Regions from separate parts of the Cryptocyanus atlanticus LEGE 06306 genome, predicted to be linked through region 1. Evidence: riboswitches for the same ligand, from Rfam matches in the RefSeq annotation. Region 1 holds a riboswitch; the other holds the start of a gene.
What was found. Region 1 has a riboswitch for cobalamin ahead of ACWJI7_RS09365 (fatty acid desaturase). Riboswitches for the same ligand answer to the same signal wherever they lie in the genome.

Region 1 (3,395 bases):
CTGCGTCGTGGGAATGGGTGTGCTCGTCGCCGGCGTGAGTGTGATGGGGGTGTGGTGGGCCGGCCTGGAGGGGATGGGGGTGGTCCGCCTTGGTTCCCCCGCCGCCCAGCAGCGGCCCCATCAGCACCAGGGGGGGGGCTCGGGCGCCCATCTCACCGCCTACCCGAGCCGGGAGGAGGCGCTGCGCAAAGCCCGGGAACTTGGCTGTCAGGGGGCCCATCCGATGGGGACGTACTGGATGCCCTGCGAGGAGCATCCGGCTCCCTGAGGGCAGGCCCTGGTCCTCGACCCGTTGCGCCGGTCCGGTCGCAGCTAGGACGGCAGGGCGCAGGCAAACTCCAGCCAGCGCCGCTCCACCTGCTCGAAACAGGCCGGTGGGGCCGTGTGGAGGTTCCGCAACAGGGCGATCAGGTCGGAGCCGTTGCCGCGCAGCAGCACCACCACTTCCCGGGCAGGGTCGTAGCTGCCGAGGGCGGCCAGACTGGGGCGGATCGCCCCGGGCCCCAGCCCGAGGCTCCGCAGCCGGGCCGCCACCTGATCACGCCGCACATACCACCGGCTGAACGTCACGCTCCGGTGCCGCCAGTCGAATTCCGTCGGGATCGGCTCGGGCAACACGCAGATCAGCAGCCCGGGTCCGTTGCTTCCGTAGCCCTGCCAGGCGGCATGGCCGATCAGCAGAGCGTTCTGCTCCAGGAAGCGGGGCTCCCAGGAGCTGGAGCAGGGTGATGCCGGCTCAGACAACGGCATCGGCCTGCTCCGGGATGGGCACCAGACGACGGGCGGTCCGATCCCAGAGGAGAAACCGCGAGCAGGCCGGCAGGTCGCCCAGATGCAGGGTCGGCACTCCGGCCAACAGGTGCGCGTTGGCTAGATGGGCGGCCCTGAGGTGGTAGTTCGGGATCCGCTCGGAGAGATGGTGGATGTTGTGATATCCGATCTCGGCGGTGAACCAGCGCAGCACCGCCGGCAGCTCCAGGTGACTGGTACCTTCAAGGGCCCCCTGAAGAGAGTTCCAGCCCTCGCTGGGATGGGCATAGGCCCCGACGAAGATGTGCTGCACGAAGAAGATCCAGATGAAGATCGCCGCTGCACAGGTCAGCGTCAGTCCGTACAGTCCCAGGACCCATCCATAACCCAGGGCGTGGCCCGCCAGGACCAGCCCACCGATCACGCAGACATTGTTGAGCAGCAGATCCCAAAACTCGGCCGTGCGGGGAACGGCCCGGGCTCGAAAAGCCGCCGCGATCGCCTGCAGCAGAGCCAGTCTGGGCTGGATGGCGAGGTAGTAGAAGCCGCCGGGAAAGGCCATCAGGGGATGGCGCAACAGCACGTACATCCACTGCTTCCCAGAATCGAGCCGGGCGAAATCCTCCGTTGTGAGGAAGTCGGCCACGCCGCGGTAGCGCTCCCAGTCACCATTGGTGCGATGGTGAAACGCGTGATCTGTTGACCAGGCCAGTTGGGGCACGGCGTTGACCAGCCCGAGGATGAAGCCGCCAATCCGGTTCAGCCAGCGGCTCCGAAAGAGCGACTGGTGACCGCAATCATGCATCAGGGAAAAGCATCTCAGGGAGAAGAGAACCAACAGAGCGACGAGGAATGGCAGTGCCCAGATGGCCCGCCGGGAGGCTTCAAGGGCCAGGGCCCAGCAGAGCAGATAGGGGCCGACAGAGTTGAGGATCTGGAGGGCACCGCGCCCGTCGCTGCTGTGGACGTAGGGGGCCAGAACGAAGTCGGCCCGCCGGATGTCGGCGGTCATACGGGGGGACGTTGAAGGGCTGAACGGAGAAGGCCGGGACCGGACCAGAACGTGTCAGCAGCGCTCCGCAGGGGGGGTGAGCGGAGCGATGGAATCCATCCACCCCAACGGAGTGGACGGGGCGGTTGGGCTGGCGCGTGGTCTGCGGGACTCCTAGCTGCGGAGGAAACGGCCCCGGAGGCGCCACGGATCGGTGCTGGTCTGGTCTGCTCCCGGCGCCGGCGCGCTTAGCCGGGACGGCTTCCCGGGACCAGCGATCCCAGGCCAGGATGACAATGCGGAGCGGATCATCTGTGCCTCGCAGATTGGTGTGCTGTGGACAAGATCGGCGGGTATCCTGACTAGGAAAGCCATGGCTTTCGTCACAGTTGCGGGACAGCGCCGGATTCACACCGGTCTTTCCCCCTTGCCTCCGGCGGCTGGTCCCCGCCGAAACCGATTGGGAGGCAAGCTAGCAAGCATGGCGCCGTCCTGGCTGAATCAGCGCGAGGGTGTGCTGGGCTGGCGCCCCGTGTCTTCCGATGCGCGTCGCAGGCGCACTCCTCCCGATTCGAAGGCTGGGCGAGGAGAGGCCTGAAGCGATCCACCCCAGACCCCGCTGGATCAGCCCCCTGCCTGCCCCTGGAGATGGCGTCGTGCCACGCATGCACCCATCGGCGTGGGCCGATCCAGTCCTTCTCCCCGAAACGTCTGGACAACCCCTCCTCCGGGACCACCGGCAGGAGGGCCGACAGCCTGCACGGCTGATCATTCCGCTCCCCCAGCGGCGGATGATGGCGCCGGGTTCAACCCCCGAACCGGACCGGGCGTGACGGGCCCGGGCGACCGTGCGGTGGGCTCCCCGCCCAGGCATCCGGATGGAAGGGAATGCCCTGGGATCGATCCGGTTGGCGCCCCCCGCCAGTGTCTGGTGGCACCGGCGGGGGGGTTGCAGCGCACAAGGCGGCCCCGGGGACGGTTCGTAGGGTCCAACCCATGAGCACGCTTCACGACGGTGGTAAGGGCTTCGCGGCCGATGCGATCCGGCTGCCCTGCCCGCTGCCAGGCGACGCGAGCGGCCCCATCGGCGGCCACGATGAACCCTGGGCCTCAGGCCAGCGCAAGCGCTATCTGGCCAGCCTTGAGTCACCGTGTGACGCAGGCGACTCGCGTGGGTGATGGCGCCGATGGTGCCCACCGGCCGTTCCGGGCAGGCTGAATGGCCCCGGCCCGGATCTGATGGCTAGGCATGATCTGGAGCGACTGGTCACCGACGCCGAAGCCGATGCTGATCTCGGCGAACTGCTCAGACGGTGCCGGTCCCCCGAGGATCTGGTGCTGGCCGCCCGGCAGCTGGGCTATCGCATCACCGGGCTCGACCTTCGACGGGCTCGACAGGAACATCGGCGCGAGCGAAAGACGCCGCAACAGGGCGATGCCAAGCTGCGCTGTTGAGCCGCCGCCGTCTTCTCAGCCTCGTTGAGGTCGTGGTCGTGATCAACACAGCCTGCTGATGAAGTTGCGAGCAGCACATACCCCTGGCTGTTGCTTATACCTTGGGATTGAAGCTTAACCTCCTGATTAACTGGACAGTTTAGAAATTCACTTTCTCAGCAGCATCATGTCCGCAGGATTGACGTGCGAGGAGCAGAGA
Region 2 (3,395 bases), on a different contig from region 1:
GGCCGGTGCGGCCCGCCAGCAGCCCGAGCATCAGCCGCATGGTGGTGCCGGAGTTGCCGCACTCCAGCACGTCCTCGGGCTCCAAGAAGCCATCCAGTCCGACCCCCTGCACGGTCACCGGCTGACCCGCCTGGATCGGTGAGATCGCCACCCCGAGGGCCCGCAGACAGGCCGCCGTGCTGACCGGGTCCTCGGCGGGCAGCAGACCCTCGATGCAGGTTTCCCCCTCCGCGATCGCGCCGATCAGCAGGGCTCGATGGGAGATCGATTTGTCCCCCGGTACCCGCACCGTGCCCCCCAGGCTGCTCCGCCGGCTCGCCCCACCGGGCTGTCCAAGCCGCAGCGGGCTGCCGGAAGTGGGGGCGACGGCCATGCGATGGGGACGGGATCGGCTGAGCCTACGGCTGGGCTTCGGCCGGCCAGCCGGGGCTTTCCGAGCCGCAGAGCCTGTCCCCGGCATCACCCAGCCCGGGCACGATCCGGAAGGCACTGTCCAGCTCCGGATCGATGCAGCCGGTGTAGAGCGTCAGGCTGGGAAAACGCTCGCCCACCCGCGCCAGGCCGGGGCTGGCGGCCAGGGCCGTGATCACCCGCAGGCGGTCCCCGTTGACCCCCTTCTCGTTGAGACGCTCCAGCACCTGCAGCAGGCTGCCCCCGGTGGCCAGCATCGGATCGAAGACCAGCACCCCCACCCGATCCCCGATCGTGGCCGGCAGGCTGTCGAGGTAGCAGTGGGCTTCCCCGCTGCTCTCCTCCCGTCGCAGTCCCATGTGGGCCACCCGGGCTGTGGGGAGCACGGTCTGCCCCCCCTGCCAGAGCCCGAGACCAGCCCGCAGGATCGGCACCGCCAGCAGGGGGATGGAGCCGTCCACCACCTGTCCCTCGGTGCTGGCCAGGGGGGTGTCCACCGTGACCCGCTGGTGGGGCAGCCAGTCGCGCAGGGCCTCATAGGTGAGCCAGCGTCCCAGTTCCGCCATCGCCGTGGCGAACAGCGGGGCCGGGGTCGTGCGGTCACGCAGCAGCGTCAGCCAGTGGCCGATCAGGGGGTGGGGTGGGACCACCACGCGCAGGGACATGCTCATGACATCGGATCGGGGGAGAGCGGCGACGCGGCCACGGCGGCCGGGGTGCCTGCCATAACTTGAGCGGTCACGCTAGGTGTGCGTTGCAGGCCGATCCTTCCGTTCTCCCACCCGCCGCGATTGCGCCACCGCAGGGGCGCCGCAGAACCAGCCCGGGGCCGCTGCCGCTGCCGGGCCTCCTGTCCGGCCTGCTGCCGGGGCTGTTGATCGGCCTGCTGATCACGCTCCAGGTGGCCACCCCCGCCTGGGCGATCACCGCTCCGGAGCTGCGGGGCCAGCGGGCGCTGCAGGATCTCCAGCCGGACATGCATGGCCGCAACCTCCGGCAGGAGGAGTTCCTGAAGGCCTCCCTGCGGGGCTACGACTTCAGCGACGCCGATCTCCGCGGAGCCGTCTTCAACTCCAGCGACCTTCAGGAGAGCGACCTGCGGGGGGCCAACCTGGAGAACGTGGTAGCCTTCGCCAGCCGCTTTGATGGGGCCGATCTCAGGGGCGCCGTGCTCCGGAACGCCATGCTGATGCAGAGCCGTTTCACCGATGCCACGATTGAGGGGGCCGACTTCAGCGACGCCGTGCTGGATCTGAGCCAGCAGAAGGCCCTCTGCGCCCGGGCCGGCGGGGTCAATCCCAGCACGGGTGTGTCGACCCTGGAGAGCCTGGGCTGCCGTTGAGCCCAGCACCGGTAACATCGGCGTCCGGTTCCGGTGGGGAACAGCCACCGGAGGAAACGGGGAAAGTCCGGTGGAAATCCGGCGCTGTCCCGCAGCTGTGACGCCCGTTCTCCGGATTCCCCCGGAGCGGGCCAGTCAGAACACCCGCCGGTTGCCCTCTCGTTTCCCGGCGCGGACCGGACGTCCACCATGTCTCTGTCCCTGAGAGCCCCGTCGCGGGCCCGGCTGCTGGTGCCGGTGCTCCTACCGGCGGCACTGCTCCTCCTCGGAGCGACCCCCGCCTCCGCCCATCACCTGATGGAGTTGTTCCAGATCCAGCCGGGTCCGCTGGGCGGCTTCCTCAGTGGGGTGGGCCATCCCCTGCTTGGTCCTGATCACCTGCTGTTCCTGCTGGGGTTGGGCCTGGTCGGGCTCGGCCAGCCCCTGCGGTGGGTGATCGGCCTCCTGGCCGTGGGGCTCTCGGCCAGTGGCCTGGCTCTGCTGCTGCCGGAACTGCCCGGCGCCGAACCCCTCGTGGCGCTCTCCCTCGTGCTGGTGGGCCTGGTCGCCCTCGGCCGCCTGCCCCGCTGGACCCTGTTGCCCGCCTTCGCCCTGCATGGCTACGTGCTGAGCGACGCGGTGATCGGCTGGCAATCCCTGCCGATCGGTTTCTACCTGCTCGGACTCTTTGTCAGCCAGGGCGCGCTGCTGCTGGCCTCCCTCACCCTGGTGCGCTCCTGGGCCCGGGGCCTCCCTCCCGCCCGCCTGGGCCTGAGCGCCGGCATCCTGATCGGGGTGGGGGGCACGTTCACCTGGTCCTCCCTGGTGCCCTGAGATGGCCGTCACTCCGTCCAGACGTCTCCCGGTCACCGTGGTGACCGGATTTCTCGGTGCTGGCAAGACCACCGTGCTGCGCCACCTCCTGCTCCACGGGGGGCAGCGCCTGGCCGTGCTGGTCAATGAGTTCGGCGAAGTGGGGATCGATGGCGAGCTCCTGCGCAGCTGCGGTTTCTGCCCGGAGGAGGAGCTCGACGGCCGGCTGGTGGAACTCGCCAACGGCTGCCTCTGCTGCACGGTCCAGGAAGAGTTTCTGCCCACGATGCAGACCCTGCTGGCCCGCGCGGACCAGCTCGACGGCATCGTGGTCGAAACCAGTGGTCTGGCCCTGCCGGAGCCGCTGGTCCGGGCCTTTCAGTGGCCCGAGATCCGCACCCGAACCCGCGTGAACGGGGTGGTCACGGTCGTGGACGGCGAAGCCCTCGCGGCCGGGAGCGTGGTGGGGGATCCCGCGGCGCTGGAGCGGCAGCGGGCCGCCGATCCCAGCCTCGATCACCTCACCGGCCTCGAGGAGCTCTTCCACGATCAGCTGGAGGCGGCGGATCTGGTGCTGGTGAGCCGCGCTGATCGCCTGGATGGCCCCCAGCTGGACGCGGTGCGGGAGCGCGTCGGCCGGGGCTGCCGGGCCGGCACCTCGGTGCTTCCGATCAGCCGGGGAGTGCTCCCGCCCGAGCTGCTGCTGGGTCTGGAGTCGGCCGCCACCGCACCCAATGCGTCCCGCCCCGATCCGGTCCATCACGACCACGGGGATGATCCCGATCACGCGCAGGGCCACGACCATCACCATGTGCCGGTGCAGTCGATCGTGATCCGCTGCACGGGCCCC

Region 2: linked by a shared signal. The riboswitch ahead of ACWJI7_RS11585 (HupE/UreJ family protein) and the one ahead of ACWJI7_RS09365 (fatty acid desaturase) in region 1 are both predicted to bind cobalamin.

What each region holds. Positions count from the first base shown of each region.
Region 1 covers NZ_JBSJOZ010000007.1:93,298-96,692, forward strand. Annotated here, with positions in the region: gene ACWJI7_RS09355 (hypothetical protein) at 1-268, shown strand, start outside; gene ACWJI7_RS09360 (hypothetical protein) at 313-750, opposite strand; gene ACWJI7_RS09365 (fatty acid desaturase) at 737-1,762, opposite strand; cobalamin riboswitch at 2,073-2,217, opposite strand; gene ACWJI7_RS09370 (Nif11-like leader peptide family natural product precursor) at 2,981-3,196, shown strand; gene ACWJI7_RS09375 (hypothetical protein) at 3,363-3,395, shown strand, end outside.
Region 2 covers NZ_JBSJOZ010000011.1:81,197-84,591, reverse strand. Annotated here, with positions in the region: gene aroA (3-phosphoshikimate 1-carboxyvinyltransferase) at 1-373, opposite strand, end outside; gene upp (uracil phosphoribosyltransferase) at 399-1,082, opposite strand; gene ACWJI7_RS11590 (pentapeptide repeat-containing protein) at 1,244-1,753, shown strand; cobalamin riboswitch at 1,762-1,919, shown strand; gene ACWJI7_RS11585 (HupE/UreJ family protein) at 1,943-2,566, shown strand; gene cobW (cobalamin biosynthesis protein CobW) at 2,568-3,395, shown strand, end outside.